4 regions of the Streptomyces sp. NPDC050264 genome follow, and region 2 is predicted to be linked to each of the others. Evidence: riboswitches for the same ligand, from Rfam matches in the RefSeq annotation. Region 2 holds a riboswitch; each other region holds the start of a gene.

Region 1 (4,421 bases), on a different contig from region 2:
TCGGGGTCCTTCCCGGTCGGGCCCGCCGGCGCGGCGGGCAGCCGACATCCCAGCACCCGCACCCGCCCGGCCCCGTCACGCCACTCCGCCCGGTCACCCCGTCGGGGATCAGAACGACAATCAGACGGGTTCATCGGGGAGCGGAGGGATCAGGACGCGGACTCCAGATGCATCTTGATCGTGTGCGGGTCCACGAAGCCCTTGGCCACCACGCGGTCGCCGGAGGACTCCCCGCGCAGCCGCCGCCCGATCCACGGCACCAGGAACTCGCGCGCCCAGTGGATGTCGTCGCGCCGCACCTCGAACGTGCCGCGCGGCGGGAGCAGCGGCCAGGCCTGCTCCGGGTCGGCGGGCACGTCGACACCGAGCGCCTGCCCCGCGCGCAGGGCGACCCGGGTGTGTCCCTCGGCGGACAGGTGGAGGCGGTCCTCGTCCCAGGCCCGGCGGTCCTGGATGGACCTGAGGGACCACAGGTCGAGCACCGGGCAGCCGTAGCGGTCGGCGATCGCGCGGATGTGCATGTTGTACGTGGCGATCTTGCCGCGCATGTGCTTGAGGACGGCCACGTCGCGGGTGTCGAAGCCGGTGGCGACCATGACGGTCCCGGCGGCCCCGGCGAGGCGTGCCACGGCCTTCTCGAAGCGCTCGGCCACGTCGTCCGGGTCGGTGCCGGGCCGGATGATGTCGTTGCCGCCCGCGACCAGCGTCACCAGGTCGGGGGCGAGCTCGACGGCCCGCGGGACCTGGTCCTCGACGATCTGGTCGATGAGCTTGCCGCGCACGGCGAGGTTCGCGTACTGGAAGGTGTCCTCGGCCACGCGGTCGTCCAGGAGGACGGCGAGCCGGTCGGCCCACCCCACGAAGCTGCCGTCCGGCCCGGGGTCCCCGACGCCTTCGGTGAAGCTGTCCCCCACCGCCGCGTAGGACCGAATCGTGCCGCCGCTGAATGATCTCGATTCGTTTGCCACGACCACACATCTTTCACCCTCGGGTGTGGCCTACGCGACCGTAACCAGGGGTTGACGAGCGGTGAGAAAACGCACTCGGCTCCCGGGGAATAACCCGGGAGCCGATCGGATCGCGCTCGAATCAGATCGAGACGCCGTGCTCGCGCAGGTACGCCAGCGGGTCGACGTCCGAGCCGTAGCTCGGGGACGTACGGATCTCGAAGTGCAGGTGCGGGCCGGTCACGTTGCCGGTGGCGCCGGAGAGGCCGATCTGCTGGCCCGCGGTCACGGTCTGCCCCGCGGAGACGCCGAGCGAGGACATGTGGGCGTACTGGGAGTAGCGGCCGTCGGCGTGCTGGATGACGACCTCGTTGCCGTAGGCGCCGTCCCAGCCGGCCGAGACGACGGTGCCGGCGCCGACCGCCTTGATGGCGGTGCCGGTGGGCACGACAAAGTCGGTGCCGGTGTGGTAGCCGCTGGACCACATGGAACCGGACGAGTGGTACGGCGTGCCGATGGAGCCGTCGACGGGCTTCACGAAGTCCGCGGTGCTGCTCGCCCGGGAGGCCGAGGCGGTGCTCGCGGCCGCGCCGTTCAGGGTGAGCTTCATGCCCGGCTTGATGACGCCCGCGTCGGAGCCGACGACGTCCTTGTTGGCGTCGTACAGCTTCTGCCAGCCGCCGTCGACGTTCTGCGCGTCGGCGATCTTCGAGAGCGTGTCACCGGACTTGACGGTGTACGTCTTCGCGTCGGTCGAGGCGGAGTCGGTCGCCGCGTGGGCGCCGGTGGCACCGATGAGCGGCAGGGCGAGCGCGGCGCCACCGGCCGACGCGACGGCGGCGGCGCGGGTGACGCGCTGGGACTTGGGGCGGCGGTGCTTTCCCTTGGCGGGCATGACGAGTTTCCTCTCCGTCGCCTACGAGGTGAGCTGTCGGGTTCGGGCTGGAGCTGCCCGGCCGGGCCCTTTCACGGACACGACTTCACCCCTAGCCGCATGGGGAATTCCCTCGGCGGCGCACTGCCTGTGGGTCCCCCGTTCCTGCCGTCACGGGTCGTTGTTCGGAATTCCGGGCGGTGGCAGGACTAGGCGTTCCGTCCGGAGTGAGTGGCGACCGTAAGGCAGCGCGAAAGGCGGTGACAAGCGCCGAAATCACCTCTGGGTCCGCTTTCTTGATCGTCTGGGCGTTTTCTGTGTCACCCTGCGTCGACTCAGGGGCTTTGCCGGCGCCTTACTTTCAGGAATTCAGAGGAAGAGAATTTCCGGCGGCCACCACGGACCGTTACGGCTATGAGCCTGCTCACGCGCCTGTACCCAATGTCCCTTTATTTACGGACGGTTGATGTGAAGTATGAGCAAAACGGACAGATGGTTTACTCGGGAACCCGTGTCGTATCGTCAGGAGCGCGTCCGCCGGCGAGCGACGCCGGAGCCCGACCGGGAGGAGCCCCCGTGACACAGCACGCCCCGTCCACCGAGCCCGAGCTGTCCGGAGTGCGCAACTTCCGCGATGTGGGCGGTCTCCCGACCGTGGACGGCCGGCGCGTGCGTCCGGGCGTGCTCTACCGCAGCGGCCATCTCGCCCACGCCACCGCCGAGGACGCGGCGTTCCTCGCCGGGCTCGGCCTGCACACCGTCTTCGACTTCCGCAACGCCGCGGACCAGCGCCTCGAGGGCGCCGACGTCGAACTGCCGGGCGTGCGCAATGTGAACCTGCCGCTGACCGACCCCGCCGACGGCGCCGAGTTCTGGCAGATGGTCCGCGACGGGGACATAGACCAGCTGCGCACCCTCCTGTCCGAAGGCCGCGCGGCGAACCGCATGATCACGTCGTACCGCTCGATCATCTCCCTGCGCACCGCCGAGCACAGCCGCGTGCTGCACGCGCTCGCCGAGGACAGCGTGCCCGCCCTGATGCACTGCGCGGCGGGCAAGGACCGCGCGGGCCTGTCGATCGCGGTGACGCTGCTCGCCGTCGGCGTGGAGCGCGACGCCATCGAGACGGACTACCTGGAGTCGAACGCGAAGCACCGCCGCTACAAGGTGCGCCGCAGCAGCGCGGCGAGCGACGCCTACTCCCCCGAGGTCATGGAGTTGCTCAGCCCGCTCTTCGACGCCCGCGCCGCCTACCTGCACGCGGCCTTCGAGACCATCGAGCAGACCTGGGGCGGCGCGGACCGCTACTTCGAAGAGGGTCTGGGGCTCACCGCGGCCGACCGCGACCGGCTGCGCGAGCGCCTCCTCGTCTGAGCCGCGCTACTGGCCCCCGCCCAGCGTGAACAGCAGGTAGACGAAGGCGGCGAAGGCATGTCCCGCGAAGACGTACACGAGGACCCGCACCCAGATACCGCGCGGCAGCTTGTCCTCGATGTCCCGCCGGGCGGGCTGTTCCCCGGCGCCGTGCTCGGTCGCGTCACTCACGTCAGCCATGTCGGGCCTCCCGGATCGGACCGGCCGCGGGGCCGAGGCACAGCGCGGCGGTCGGGCTCTGCAGCAGGGTGTGTACGAACAGGAGCTCGGCCCCGCCCCGGTCCGCGGCGGCGATCCGGTGCGGGGTGAGCGAGTCGAAGTGCGCGCTGTCCCCGGGGTCGAGCCGGTAGGACGTGTCCCCGAGGCGCAGTCGCAGCCGCCCTTCGAGGGCGTAGAGCCACTCCTCGCCGGGGTGCACGCGCACGATGTCGCCCTGCGATCCGTACGGCACGTGGACCCGCAGGGCCTGCATGCCGCGGCCGGGAGAACCCGCCTGGAAGTACGTCCAGCCGCCGGCCTCGGTCGCCTCCATGGCGTCGGCCCGGACCACGGCGTCGCGGTCGGCGGGGGTCTCGCCGAGCAGTTCGGAGACCGTCGTACCGTAGATACGGGCAAGGGCGAGCAGCATCGGCAGCGACGGCTGCCGCTGCCCGGTCTCCAGACGCGACAGATGCGCCGGTGACAGGCCCGCGGAGCGGGCGGCGACCTCCAGGGTGAGGGCGGCGCGGCGGCGCAGGGCACGCAGCTGGGGCGCGACGGCGGGCAGCTCCGGGGGTTCCGGTGCCTCCTCCGGGAGGGCAGGACTCATACGGTCGATTCAGCCAGAGCCCTGCCCGAGGGGCAAATTTATTGCCCCGGAGGCAAATCCGACGAGCTGCGGTCAGCGGTTGGCGACCGCCTGCTTGATCAGGGTCTTGCCGAAGTCCCACATCAGCCCGCCACCGCTGTGCGCGTCGTCCATCACGGCGGTGAACGCCTCCACGAACCGCTCGACGTCGGCCTCGTCCACCACCAGCGGCGGGATCAGCTTGATGACTTCGAGGTGGTCGCCGGAGACCTGCGTGAGGATCCGGTGCTTCTGCAGCAGCGGCACGACCACCATCTGCGCGAACAGGCCCTTGCGCGCGGCCTGCAGCATGGCCCAACGGCTGCGCAGTTTCAGGGACTTGGGCCTGCCGAACTCGATGCCGATCATCAGGCCGCGGCCGCGGACGTCGCTGAGCAGC
Region 2 (4,421 bases):
CGCGCCCCGTCCGTACCGGGTGGTTCGCGGCCCGCTCGGGGAGGCGGCGTGCTCGCTCACGGCGTAGCCGGAGCGGGAACTTCGCCAGGTGCCTGCACGCTTGCATACAGTGGCAGGACTGGCAGCAGTTCTGTGTTTCCAATGTTCTCAGTTCTCAATGATCTCCGTTTCCCCGCGATCGAAGGGACGTACATGCCCATGGGTCACACGGCCACCGCCGAGGCCGGCTCCGGCGGCCTGACAGCGACCGAGCACCGGCTGGCCAACGGCCTGCGTGTAGTGCTCTCCGAGGATCACCTGACCCCGGTCGCGGCGGTCTGCCTCTGGTACGACGTCGGCTCGCGCCACGAGGTCAAGGGCCGTACCGGCCTGGCTCACCTTTTCGAGCACCTGATGTTCCAGGGCTCGCAGCAGGTGCACGGCAACGGTCACTTCGAGCTCGTACAGGGTGCCGGCGGCTCGCTCAACGGCACGACGAGTTTCGAGCGCACGAACTACTTCGAGACCATGCCCGCCCACCAGCTCGAGCTCGCGCTCTGGCTGGAGGCCGACCGCATGGGCTCGCTCCTCGCCGCCCTCGACGAGGAGTCGATGGAGAACCAGCGGGACGTCGTCAAGAACGAGCGCCGTCAGCGCTACGACAACGTGCCCTACGGCACCGCGTTCGAGAAGCTGACCGCCCTCATGTACCCCGAGGGCCACCCCTACCACCACACGCCCATCGGCTCCATGGCCGACCTGGACGCGGCCACCCTCGAGGACGCGCGGAGCTTCTTCCGCACCTACTACGCGCCCAACAACGCCGTGCTCTCCGTAGTGGGCGACATCGACCCGGAAGAGACGCTGGCCTGGGTCGAGAAGTACTTCGGCTCGATCGCCGGTCACGAAGGCAAGCCCGCACCGCGCGACGGCGCCCTGCCCGAGGTGATCGGCGGGCAGCTGCGCGAGGTCGTCGAGGAGGAGGTCCCGGCGCGCGCCCTCATGGCGGCCTACCGGCTGCCCGAGGACGGCACGCGCGCGTGCGACGCCGCCGACCTCGCCCTGACGGTCCTCGGCGGCGGCGAGTCGTCGCGGCTCTACAACCGTCTCGTGCGCCGCGACCGCTCCGCGGTGGCCGCCGGGTTCGGGCTGCTGCGCCTGTCGGGCGCGCCCTCCCTGGGCTGGCTCGACGTGAAGACCTCCGGGGACGTCGAGGTGCCGGTCATCGAGGCCGCCGTCGACGAGGAGCTCACCCGGTTCGCCGAGGAGGGCCCCACGCCCGAGGAGATGGAGCGCGCCCAGGCCCAGTTGGAGCGCGAATGGCTGGACCGGCTCGGCACCGTGGCGGGCCGTGCGGACGAACTGTGCCGTTACGCCGTGCTGTTCGGCGACCCGCAGCTCGCCCTCACCGCCGTACAGCGCGTCCTCGCCGTGACCGCCGAGGAGGTCCAGGAGGTCGCCAAGGCCCGCCTGCGCCCCGACAACCGCGCGGTCCTCGTGTACGAGCCGACGGCCCCCGCTGAGCCCGACAACGAGAGCGACGAGAGCGACGAGGAGGCGGGCCGGTGACCGAACAGCTCGCGACCATGGACTTCCATTCCCAGCCCCAGGCAGGCGTGGCCAAGCCGTGGGCGTTCCCCGCCCCGGAGCGCGGCCGGCTCGCCAACGGCCTGACCGTGCTGCGCTGTCACCGCCCCGGCCAGCAGGTCGTCGCCGTGGAGATCAACCTGGACGCGCCGCTGGACGCCGAGCCCGCGGGTCTCGACGGCGTGGCCACGATCATGGCGCGTGCCTTCAACGAAGGCACCGACAAGCACTCCGCGGAGGAGTTCGCGGCCGAACTGGAACGTTGCGGCGCCACGTTGGACGCGCACGCCGACCACCCGGGCGTCCGCGTCTCCCTGGAGGTGCCCGTCTCGCGCCTTCCGAAGGGCCTGGCCCTGCTGGCCGACGCCCTGCGGGCGCCCGCCTTCTCGGACAGCGAGATCGAGCGTCTCGTGCGCAACCGGCTGGACGAGATCCCGCACGAGAGCGCCAACCCGGGCCGCCGTGCCGCCAAGGAGCTCTCCAAGCAGCTCTTCCCGGCCGGCGCGCGTATGTCGCGCCCGCGCCAGGGCAGCGAGGAGACCGTCACCGCCATCGACGCGGCGGCCGTGCGCGCCTTCTACGAGAAGCACGTACGCCCCGCCACCGCGACGGTCGTCGTGGTCGGCGACCTGACGGACACCGACCTCGACACCCTTCTCGAGGACACGCTCGGCGCCTGGACGGGCGACACGACGGAGCCCCGCCCCCTCCCGCCCGTCACCGCGGACGACACCGGCCGGGTCATCGTCGTGGACCGCCCGGGAGCGGTGCAGACACAGCTGCTCATCGGCCGCATCGGGCCCGACAAGCACGACCGTGTGTGGGCCGCGCAGATCCTCGGCACGTACTGCCTCGGCGGCACGCTCACCTCGCGCCTGGACCGCGTCCTGCGCGAGGAAAAGGGCTACACCTACGGTGTGCGCTCCTTCGCCCAGGTGCTGCGTTCCGCGCCGGACGGGACGGGTGCGGCGATGCTCGCCATCAGCGGCTCCGTGGACACCCCGAACACCGGGCCCGCGCTCGACGACCTCTGGAAGGTGCTGCGCACGCTGGCGGCGGAGGGCCTCACGGACGCCGAACGGGACACCGCGGTGCAGAACTTGGTGGGTGTGGCCCCGCTCAAGTTCGAGACCGCCGCGGCCGTCGCGGGCACCCTCGCCGACCAGGTCGAGCAGCAGCTGCCGGACGACTTCCAGGCCCGGCTGTACCGTCAACTCGCCGAGACGGGCACCGTGGAGGCCACCGCGGCCGTCGTGAGCGCCTTCCCGGCGGACCGTCTGGTGACGATCCTGGTGGGCGACGCCGCGCAGATCGAGGAGCCCGTCAGGGCCCTCGGTATCGGCGAGGTGACGGTGGTCACCGGCTGACCGCACTCCCGTACGTCGTACGAAGCCCCGGAGGCCGCTGGAACTCGAGCAGCGGTCACCGGGGCTTCGTGCTGGCGCGCACGTTCGTCCCCGATCGACCATGGATCTCTTATGTCCGAATTGGGGCGGAGGTTGCCTGTCTGCCCTGTGGCGTGCACTACAAAACACAGGATCCGTTTGTTGCTGAAAAGATGTTCCGCTTAGCGTCGGTCCGGCTGTTCGCCAGACACGCGTCGCGCCCGCGACACCGGACAGTCATCGCCGAGTCCCCCACGGCGCGAGCCAGGGGAGCCGGGGACCCACCGCAGTCCCTGGGGTGAATCGGGCGCTCTTCCCGTAAGGGGAGGGAGCCCGTAGGAGACCTTCCTGCTCCGAACCCGTCAGCTAACCCGGTAGGCGAGAGGGAAGGAAAGGATCAGCCACTACATGGCGTTCACCCGTGCCACCGGGAAGCACCGTCGCCCGAGCCGTCTCACGCGTACCACCGCGCAGGTCGCCGGAGTCGCGGCCCTCACCACGACCGGTGTCATCGGCGGCCTTGCCGCCCCGGCTCTCGCCGCCGACAACGCGGTCCCCGAGCAGAACGGACTGACGCAGGCCATCGCCATCGGCGACTCCCTGGCCGCCCAGATCGACGCGCAGGCAGTCGCACAGAAGAAGGCCGCCGACGAGGCCGCCGCCAAGAAGAAGGCCGAAGCCGAGGCCAAGAAGAAGGCCGAGGAGGCCAAGCGCGAGGCCGAGGCGAAGGCCAAGAAGGAGCGCGAGGCCAAGGAGCGCGCCGCCCGTGAGGCCGAGCGCAAGCGCCTCAACACCTTCGTGGCGCCGATCTCCGGTTCCTACGTCTCCACCGCCTACAAGGCGAGCAGTGGCCTGTGGTCCTCCGGCAGCCACACCGGCATCGACTTCCACGCGGCGAGCGGCACTTCGGTGCACGCCGTCGGCTCCGGCACTGTCGTCGAAGCCGGCTGGGGCGGCGCGTACGGCAACAACGTCGTGATCAAGATGAACGACGGCACGTTCACCCAGTACGGTCACCTGTCGTCCATCGGTGTCTCCGTCGGCCAGGCGGTCACCCCCGGACAGCAGATAGCCCTCTCCGGTGCCACTGGCAACGCCACGGGCCCGCACCTTCACTTCGAGGCCCGCACGACCGCCGAGTACGGATCGGACATGGACCCCGTCGCGTACCTGCGCTCCCACGGAGTGAACGTCTGACGTCTCCGCGACACCACGCGAAAGCCCCGGCTCATCGAGCCGGGGCTTTCGCGTGCGTGAACCGTTTCTGGCCAAAAAATATCCATGGATTCCGACCTCCCGTCGGAAATTCATGAACGGTGGAATAGAGTCACTGGGCAAGCGCGCCGAACGGGTGCCCATCGCGCTTGCACAAGCGTCGATCGACCGCGTTTTTCGCGGGGATTAAGACGGAGGTCGGGTCATGCGCATTCCCGCGCACTCGGTATGCACGGCGATCCGCGACGACATCGT
Region 3 (4,421 bases), on a different contig from region 2:
CACATGCGGACAGGTGTGCTCGTGCCTGCCGAGGTGACCGCGTCGCAGTGGGCGTTGGCGGAAGAAGCGATGGCGGCTTTCTTTCCGAGGCGTCAGTTCGCCCGCGGACCTGTAGGCATCCGGACGCAGCTGAACGGCATCCTCCACCGGCTGCGCACTGGGTGTCTGTGGGGTGAGCCTCCGGAGCAGTGCGGCGCGCCAGCACTGGTCAAGGACCGTCAGAACTCCTGGGTCAAGAGGGGGTTCCGGGCCCCGCTGACGCACGTACTGAATGCGAGCGGCGGAGGGACCGAAGCTCAGCGCGAGCAATTGGTTCCGGCACTGGAGGTCACCTGCGGCGCCGCTCCCGGCCGCTCGCGGAATGAGTTCATGCCAAGTCAAGGCCCATGAGCCGACCGGGCGGCGGACTTCATATCGGGCCGCCGAACTGACGCTCCGTCAACTCTGTGACTTTGACGTGATCTGCGCTGCATCGACTTGTGACAAGCGTTCGAGTCCCGCTACGTTCACCAGTCATCGCGACACATGCACAACAAGCACCACCACATCACCCTGTCGCGTGCTGCTGCATCAGTCTCGCGAAAGGCAACCGCATGCTCTCCGGGAACGGTCGACACCGTCGCCCCCGTCAGGCCCCTGCTCTCGTCGTCGCCGTCGGCGTCACAGGCAGCGCCATCGCGATCCCGCTGCTCGCCGCGACCAGCGCGAGCGCCGCCTCCACCACCACCTGGGACAAGCTCGCCGAGTGCGAGTCCGGCGGGCAGTGGAGCCTGGACGCGGGCAACGGGTACTACGGCGGACTGCAGTTCACCCAGGAGGTGTGGGAGCAGTACGGCGGCCTCGACTACGCCCCGAGCGCCGACGAGGCCAGCCGCTCGCAGCAGATAGCCGTCGCCGAGAAGGTCCTCGACGCCAAGGGCCCCAACGCCTGGCCGAGCTGCTCGATCGTGGCGGGTCTCACCCAGGGCGACGAGTCGGCCGATGTCGACCCGGGCGCGAGCGTCTCCCCGAAGCCGTCCGAATCGGACGACTCGGCCGATTCGGGAGAGAAGAATCACGACGGGTCGGGCTCGTCCGACCCGTCCGTGGGTATCGACGCGTCGGACGCCCCGTCAGCCGGCAGCTCGGCGGATACCTCGGGTGACACGGCGAGTGGCGACCCCGGCGACGAGGCGAGTGGCGAGGCGAGCGACGGCTCGACCGATGAAGCCGCAGGCGATGACGGCGAAAGCTCCGACAGTGCCGGCAAGCCCGGTCGGTCCGACCCCACTTCCTCCGCGACGCCGTCCCCCTCGGACGCCGCTTCCGGTGAGTCCGGGTCCGACACCGCCGGCCGCCATCGTGGCGACCCCGCCGCCGACGACACCTCCGACTCCCGTACCTCCGACGGGCGGCACGCCTCGCGCGAGGAGGTGCGCACCGGCGGGACGTACACGGTCCGTTCCGGCGACAGTCTCTGGGACATCGCGGACGCTCAGGACGTCCACGGCGGGTGGGATGCGCTCTACGACCTGAACAAGAAGACGGTGGGTTCCGACCCCGACCTCATTCTTCCTGGTCAGAGTCTGGATCTTGGCCTCGAATCGGTCGAAAAGTAGCGGGAGTTCGGGGACGGTTGGGGTGCGTATGTCCACTTTTGCGAGAGTGAGACATGAGTCTCAAACACCCTGATCGTCTTTGAAATCGGGCGGATCGCCTGCTTAACGTCGTCACCGCTCGCCACAGCGGGCCCCGATGGACGTCACGCCGAATCCTGCCGACGTCCGTACGGGAACAGTCGACGCGTCAGCGCCGTAGGCAGGAGCGGGGGACCCAAGGTAAGTGCCGGGAAACCGGCTTGGGGTTAAGCCGCGCACAAGGATGCGCGGCCGGACACTCACTGGTCCGAACCCGACAGCTCACCTCGTAGGCGTCGGTGAGGGGATCTCTCCATGCTGCTTTCCAGCAAGGGCAAGCACCGCCGCCCGTCCAAGGCCGTCCGCGTCGCCACGCTCGCTGGTGTCGCCGGTGCCGCTGTCGCCGTTCCGCTGATGGGTGCCACCTCGGCCTCCGCCGCCTCCACCTCCGAGTGGGACCAGGTCGCGAGCTGCGAGTCCGGTGGCGACTGGTCCATCAACACGGGCAACGGTTACTACGGTGGCCTCCAGTTCTCGTCCTCCACCTGGGCCGCGTACGGCGGCACCTCCTACGCGTCCTCCGCCGACCAGGCGTCCAAGGCGCAGCAGATATCGGTCGCCGAGAAGGTTCTCGCGGCGCAGGGCAAGGGTGCCTGGCCGAGCTGTGGTGTGGGCCTGTCCGGCGCCGACACGAGCAACTCCGCCCCGGCGGACTCCTCGGCGGACTCCTCGCAGCAGTCCCAGCCGCAGCAGCAGGAGCGCTCCGAGTCCTCCACGACGACCCGCTCCGAGCAGCGCGAGCAGCCGCAGCAGCAGGAGTCGAAGAAGGACACCGTCACCACCCCGACCGGCAAGAAGGTCGAGAAGGGCGACGGCGAGTACAAGGTGAAGACCGGCGACACGCTCAGCAAGATCGCCGAGGCGCACGACACCAACTGGCAGAAGGTGTTCAAGCTCAACAAGGACATCGTCAGCAACGCCGACCTGATCTACCCGGGTCAGCAGCTGCACCTGAAGTAAGCCCCCTTCTTATAGGGACTCGCAGGGGGATGTGGACCCGGCATCGGCGGATGCGGGGTCCGGACGCCGCCCCCGTCCCCGCGGGCCGCTCATTTCGGCGACCTCCGTCCCGGCATCCGGGACGGAGGTCGCTGTCTTTGTTCCGTTAAGGAACATTTCGCTGTCGGCGTTGTCCACAGGACGGGCGGTCGGCTGGCCGATGCCTCGGAGCCGGTTACGCTCATGGGTGCGGGCCAAGCCGCCCGCATTGTTGTGTCACATCCCAGAAGGAGATGCTCGTGCCGTCCATCGACGTCGTCGTAGCCCGGGAAATCCTGGACTCCCGAGGCAACCCCACGGTCGAGGTCGAGGTCGGCCTCGACGACGGCAGCACGGGTCGTGCTGCTGTTCCGTCCGGCGCCTCCACCGGTGCCTTCGAGGCCATCGAACTCCGTGACGGTGACCCCAACCGTTACCAGGGCAAGGGCGTCGAGAAGGCCGTCCTCGCCGTCATCGAGCAGATCGGCCCGGAGCTCGTCGGCTACGACGCCACCGAGCAGCGCCTGATCGACCAGGCGATGTTCGACCTGGACGCCACCGACAACAAGGGCTCGCTCGGCGCCAACGCCATCCTGGGCGTCTCCCTCGCCGTCGCGCACGCCGCGTCCGAGGCCAGCGACCTGCCGCTGTTCCGCTACCTCGGTGGCCCGAACGCGCACCTGCTGCCCGTCCCGATGATGAACATCCTGAACGGTGGGTCGCACGCCGACTCCAACGTCGACATCCAGGAGTTCATGATCGCCCCGATCGGCGCGGAGTCCTTCTCCGAGGCGCTGCGCTGGGGCACCGAGGTCTACCACACCCTCAAGAAGGTGCTGAAGACCAAGGGCCTGTCCACCGGTCTCGGCGACGAGGGCGGCTTCGCCCCGAACCTGGAGTCGAACCGCGCGGCCCTCGACCTCATCGTCGAGGCGATCAAGGAGGCCGGCTACATCCCCGGCCAGCAGGTCGCTCTCGCGCTCGACGTCGCCGCCTCCGAGTTCTACAAGGACGGCAAGTACCAGTTCGAGGGCAAGGAGCGGTCCGCCGCCGAGATGACGGAGTACTACGAGGAGCTCGTCTCCGCGTACCCGCTCGTCTCCATCGAGGACCCGCTGTACGAGGACGACTGGGCCGGCTGGACCGTCCTCACCGAGAAGCTCGGCGAGAAGGTCCAGATCGTCGGCGACGACCTGTTCGTCACCAACCCGGAGCGCCTCGCCCGCGGCATCGACGAGAACTCGGCCAACGCCCTGCTCGTCAAGGTCAACCAGATCGGCTCGCTGACCGAGACGCTGGACGCCGTCGAGCTGGCCCAGCGCAACGGGTTCAAGTGCATGATGTCCCACCGCTCCGGCGAGACCGAGGACGTCACCATCGCCGACCTGGCCGTCGCCACGAACTGCGGCCAGATCAAGACCGGCGCCCCGGCCCGCTCCGAGCGTGTCGCCAAGTACAACCAGCTGCTGCGCATCGAGGAGATCCTGGACGACGCGGCGGTCTACGCCGGTCGCTCGGCCTTCCCGCGCTACAAGGGCTGACCCGCCCCCGCGTGAGCCGGTAGTTCCGTACGTCCTCGCACTCGGTCCCGTACCGTGTGCGAGGACGTACGTACGTAGGCAGCCAGACGGGGACCCAGAACGGGGAGGCAACAGGCGATGCCGGGAAAGCTCCGAAGCAGGGGCCACGACGACTCGGCCCGCTTCTCCACGGCCACCCGGCTGCGGCTGCTCGGCGAACAGACCGCGGAGCGCGTCTACCGCTCGC
Region 4 (4,421 bases), on a different contig from region 2:
GAACCGGTAACCACTGATCCGCATGCCGTACGTGTTGGGCCGCCGGTATCGGCGGCCCAACTTTGTTTTACGAGTGCACGCGTAGTTCGCAGGTATTAGGCCGAATGGGTCAGGGTCCGCAACTGTCGCAATCCTGGCCAGTTGTCTATGCGTAGCTCCGCCAACGGAGTTCGCTCATGAAGGGAATTCGCATGAAGAAGCTGTGGGCAACCGCAACGATTGCCGCTTCCGTGGCCGGCCTGTCGGCGGTGGCTGCTCCTCAGGCTCTGGCCATCGGTGACGACGGGAGCACCACGTCGGCCAGTGGCAACGGCGCCCAGCAGGCGTTCGGCAACTCCTCCGTCAAGGGGGACCAGAGCCCGCAGCTCACCCTGGTGCAGGGCGCGCTCAACAAGCCCTGTGTCGGTCTGCCGGTCAAGGCCAACGTCGGCTCGCTGGTCGGCCTCGTGAACGTCGCCGTTCAGGACATCCCGGTCCTGTCGGCCCCGCAGAACCAGCAGTGCGCGGAGAACTCGACGCAGGCCAAGGAGGACGAGCCGCTGTCGCACCTTCTGAGCGACATCCCGGTCCTCTCGGCCAACGGTACGCAGAACCACTGAAATACCTGAGGGGCAGCTGCCGAGCGCAGCTGCCCCTCAGACGTGTCCGGGTGCTCTGACTAGCTGCCGAGCAGGTTGGTGACCGGCGCCACCAGATCCGTCACCTGGTGCAGCTCGCTCAGCTTGTTCAGCTGGTTGAGGCCTTGGAGCTGCTCGGCCGTACGGGGCACCTCGTCGCGGTGCGAGGCCGGGACGGCCATGGTGGAGACCGCGTCGAGGGTCGCGGTGGGGGAGATGGCGTTGCCGGACGAATGGGGCAGCGTGGCGGCGCCCGCGGCCGGTGCGGCGATCGCGGTGGCGCCGACTGCGATCAGGACAGCGGTGATGGCTCGTCGAGTTGAGGTCATGTCTTCATAACTGCGTGCAAGACACGGCGGACACGGGACGAGGAAGCCCCCCACTCGACAGGTCTAAATGCCGGGCGGCCGTGCGACAGGGCGTGCGACAGACCGCTCGGAGGCGGAGCGGCGGAGGGCACGGGCGCGGTCACGGAGGCGATTGGCTTTCGTCGTCCCTGATGGCGTAGAGTTGCATTCATCGACGCGGGGTGGAGCAGCTCGGTAGCTCGCTGGGCTCATAACCCAGAGGTCGCAGGTTCAAATCCTGTCCCCGCTACTGAAGTCCGAGGCCGGAATCTTTCGAGATTCCGGCCTCGTTCTGTTTGCGGGCCTTTACGGGTTTCACCCGGACGGAGCAGTAATGCTCGCCCCTGGCCCCCCTTGCGGGAACCCTTGGTGAGACGCCGTATATCGGCCGCGGACGTGGCGGGAGACTAGTGGTGGGGCAGCGAGGAGGGCGGCACGGGCTCGGGGCTGATTCCGTCGCCACGCGTGCCTTTCTCCGCGTGCTGCCCCTGTTGATGATCACGGGCGGTGCGGTCTACGAATATTTCACCCCGTCCGGATTCGCCGGCTCCCCGCTGTTCAGCGCCGCGCCCCTGGTCGTCGCCCCGTTCTTCTCGCTGGGCAGCACGATCATGGCCGGGGTCGTGTCGATCGGCGCCATCGTCGCCGTACACCTCCGGTACTCGTTCCACTCCGACGTCTACACCGAGATGGCCACCGTGGCCACGGTGTGCGTCCTGGCCTGCTTCATCAACCGGATCGTGCGCCGCGGCGACGAGCAGCTCGCCTCCGCGCGGCAGATCGCGGAGGCGGCCCAGCTCGCGGTGTTGCCGGAGCCTGCCGGGCGGATCGGCGGCCTGGCCATCGCGGCCCGGTACGAGGCGGCGCAGGCCGACGCGTTCATCGGCGGTGACCTGTACGCGGTGCAGGACACTCCGCACGGCGTGCGGCTCGTCGTCGGGGATGTGCGCGGCAAGGGCATGGGCGCGGTCGCCGCCGTGGCCGTCGTCATCGGCGCGTTCCGGGAGGCCGCCGAGCAGGAGGGCAGCCTGGAGGCGGTCGCCCAGCGCCTGGAGCGGGCGCTGGCCCGGGAGGGCGGGCGGCGCCGCGGCATCGACGACTTCGAGGGCTTCACCACCGCGGTGCTCGCCGAGATCCCGCACGGCGGCGACCTCCTGCGCATCCTCAACCGCGGCCATCCCGAGCCGATCGTGCTGCTCGAGGACGGCACGGTCCAGGTGGTCGAGCCGGCCGAGGCGGCGCTGCCGCTCGGCCTGGGCGAGCTCGGTTCCTGGCCGGACCGGGCCACCGAGGCCAGGTTCCCGCCCGCGGCGACGCTGCTGCTCTACACCGACGGGCTCTCCGAGGCGCGCAACGCGAAGGGCGTCTTCTACGACCCCGCGACCCGGCTCGCCGGGCGCCTCTTCCCGGGGCCGGGGGAGCTCCTCGCGACCCTGGCCGAAGAGGTGCGCCTGCACACCGGGGGCGGCGCCTCCGACGACATGGCGCTGCTCGCCGTACGGCGTCCTTGATCAATGTCACGAGCGGTGACCGGACGACACCGCTGCGCATAACAATTGACACTACGTCAGAAACGGGCGGGTTTGGCGTGCGTCAAAACCGACGGTCAACTCGCCCGATTCCGCCCACTGGTGCCCCGTTAAGTCCCGGCCGTGAACGTGAACGATCAATGGGAACGGCTTGGAATTACTGTCTGCTGTCTATTAACGTTCGATAACGCAGCGCGGTCGTCCCAGCCGTCACAAGCGACGGCTCCGTGCGCACACGCTTAATCCCGCAAGGGAGCCGGGGAACCACCAACTTGGGGTGAATCAGGCATCGTTCCGACGTTTTTCGGGCGTCGGGCCGTGCTCGTAGGAGACCTTCCTGCTCCGAACCCGTCAGCTAACCCGGTAGGCGAGAAGGAAGGAAAGGAGAGCGCCCCCGTGGCGTCGAACCGTCCTGCCCCCGAGTTCTCCGCATTCTCCGCCGAGCCCGCCGATGGCGGGTTCGGTGTCGAGCAGGAGAGCTGGGAGGAGTGGAATCCCACCGAGGAGTCCGTCCGTCCCGTCCGCGGCAAACACCGCGTAGCCCGGCAGCGCGGTGGGCTCGCGCGCAGCTCCACGGTCCTCGGCGTCGGCGTGATCGCCGCCGTCGGCGCGGGCGGCATCGCCAGCGCGCAGGGCGGCAAGCCCGCGGTCCACATCTCCATGCCCGACCTCTCCGCCGTCAAGGACTCGCTGCCCGAGGCCAAGTCGCTGCCCGGCGTGGGCGCGCTCATATCCGGCGGTTCCGACTCCTCGTCCGGAGCGTCCTCGGCCAGCCCGCTCACCACGATGAGCAACGGGCAGTCGGACGCGGGCGAGACGCTGCGGGCCCGCATCATGCAGCAGGCCGAGACCCAGCAGGACGCCGCCGACGCCACGGCGCAGGCCGCCGCCGAGGAGGCCGCCGCCAAGCAGGCAGCCGAGGAGGCATCGGCAAAGCAGGAGAAGGCCGAGGCCAAGGCCGCTGCCGACAAGAAGAAGGCGGAGGCGGAGGCCAAGAAGAAGGCCGAGGCCGAGCGGCTCGCCAAGCTGGCCAAGAGCTTCAAGCTCCCCGTCGCCTCGTACACGATCACCGGCACCTTCGGGCAGCCCGGAGCCATGTGGTCCTCCGGCTACCACACGGGCCTGGACTTCGCGGCCTCCACCGGTACGCCGATCTACGCCGTCCACAGCGGCACCGTCACCGAGGCCGGCTGGGCGGGCGCGTACGGCTACCGCACGATCATCACCCTCGACGACGGCACCGAGCTGTGGTTCTGCCACCAGTCCTCGGTCAACGTCAGCGCCGGGCAGAAGGTCTCCACCGGCGACGTCATCGGGCGCGTGGGCGCCACCGGCAACGTCACCGGACCCCACCTGCACCTGGAGGTCCACCCCGGCGGGGACGCCACCGGCATCGACCCGGCGGCGTGGCTGCGCGGCAAGGGCCTCACGCCCTGAGTCCGGTCCGTCCCTGCGGAACACCGTCGATGGAATAGCGGGTTCCGTAGGGGCGTTGAACGACGAATGACTTCTTCTCCCTCTCTGCGCAAGCTCGGCTCCTCCGATCTGGAGGTCTTCCCGCTCTCCCTCGGGGGGAACGTGTTCGGCTGGACCGCCGACGAGGCCGCCTCCTTCGCGGTGCTCGACGCCTACACCGCCGGCGGCGGCAACTTCATCGACACGGCAGACTCGTACTCGGCCTGGATCGAGGGCAACGAGGGCGGCGAGTCGGAGACCGTCATCGGCAAGTGGCTCAAGGCCCGCGGCAACCGTGACGACGTCGTCATCGCCACCAAGGTCGCCCGGCACCCCGACTTCCGGGGCCTGCGCGGCCCCAACATCAAGGCCGCCGCCGACGCCTCCCTCAAGCGCCTGGGCACCGACCGCATCGACCTGTACTACACGCACTTCGACGACGAGACGATCCCCGTCGAGGAGATCATCGGCGC

What was found. A riboswitch is a leader RNA that binds a small molecule or an ion and turns the genes downstream of it on or off. The one in region 2 is predicted to bind cyclic di-AMP.
Positions count from the first base shown of each region.
Region 1: it holds a riboswitch for cyclic di-AMP, as region 2 does, so the genes downstream of both, AB0J02_RS04845 (LysM peptidoglycan-binding domain-containing M23 family metallopeptidase) here and AB0J02_RS34710 (M23 family metallopeptidase) in region 2, are expected to answer to the same signal.
Region 3: it holds a riboswitch for cyclic di-AMP, as region 2 does, so the genes downstream of both, AB0J02_RS18765 (transglycosylase family protein) here and AB0J02_RS34710 (M23 family metallopeptidase) in region 2, are expected to answer to the same signal.
Region 4: it holds a riboswitch for cyclic di-AMP, as region 2 does, so the genes downstream of both, AB0J02_RS35375 (M23 family metallopeptidase) here and AB0J02_RS34710 (M23 family metallopeptidase) in region 2, are expected to answer to the same signal.

Region 1 is NZ_JBFAKV010000002.1:472,161-476,581, reverse strand. Features, by position in the region: gene AB0J02_RS04850 (SGNH/GDSL hydrolase family protein) at 150-968, opposite strand; gene AB0J02_RS04845 (LysM peptidoglycan-binding domain-containing M23 family metallopeptidase) at 1,090-1,842, opposite strand; cyclic di-AMP (ydaO/yuaA leader) riboswitch at 1,846-2,031, opposite strand; gene AB0J02_RS04840 (tyrosine-protein phosphatase) at 2,398-3,195, shown strand; gene AB0J02_RS04835 (DUF6126 family protein) at 3,202-3,375, opposite strand; gene AB0J02_RS04830 (XRE family transcriptional regulator) at 3,368-4,003, opposite strand; gene AB0J02_RS04825 (aspartate aminotransferase family protein) at 4,076-4,421, opposite strand, start outside.
Region 2 is NZ_JBFAKV010000025.1:137,340-141,760, forward strand. Features, by position in the region: gene AB0J02_RS34700 (pitrilysin family protein) at 193-1,548, shown strand; gene AB0J02_RS34705 (pitrilysin family protein) at 1,566-2,933, shown strand; cyclic di-AMP (ydaO/yuaA leader) riboswitch at 3,183-3,347, shown strand; gene AB0J02_RS34710 (M23 family metallopeptidase) at 3,360-4,148, shown strand; gene AB0J02_RS34715 (GntR family transcriptional regulator) at 4,372-4,421, shown strand, end outside.
Region 3 is NZ_JBFAKV010000009.1:257,479-261,899, forward strand. Features, by position in the region: gene AB0J02_RS18755 (transposase) at 4-390, shown strand; gene AB0J02_RS18760 (transglycosylase family protein) at 594-1,598, shown strand; cyclic di-AMP (ydaO/yuaA leader) riboswitch at 1,780-1,927, shown strand; gene AB0J02_RS18765 (transglycosylase family protein) at 1,932-2,636, shown strand; gene eno (phosphopyruvate hydratase) at 2,909-4,195, shown strand; gene AB0J02_RS18775 (septum formation initiator family protein) at 4,313-4,421, shown strand, end outside.
Region 4 is NZ_JBFAKV010000026.1:118,905-123,325, forward strand. Features, by position in the region: gene AB0J02_RS35350 (rodlin) at 1-17, shown strand, start outside; gene AB0J02_RS35355 (rodlin) at 192-599, shown strand; gene AB0J02_RS35360 (hypothetical protein) at 659-946, opposite strand; tRNA gene AB0J02_RS35365 (tRNA-Met) at 1,141-1,214, shown strand; gene AB0J02_RS35370 (PP2C family protein-serine/threonine phosphatase) at 1,378-2,475, shown strand; cyclic di-AMP (ydaO/yuaA leader) riboswitch at 2,720-2,878, shown strand; gene AB0J02_RS35375 (M23 family metallopeptidase) at 2,890-3,930, shown strand; gene AB0J02_RS35380 (aldo/keto reductase) at 3,997-4,421, shown strand, end outside.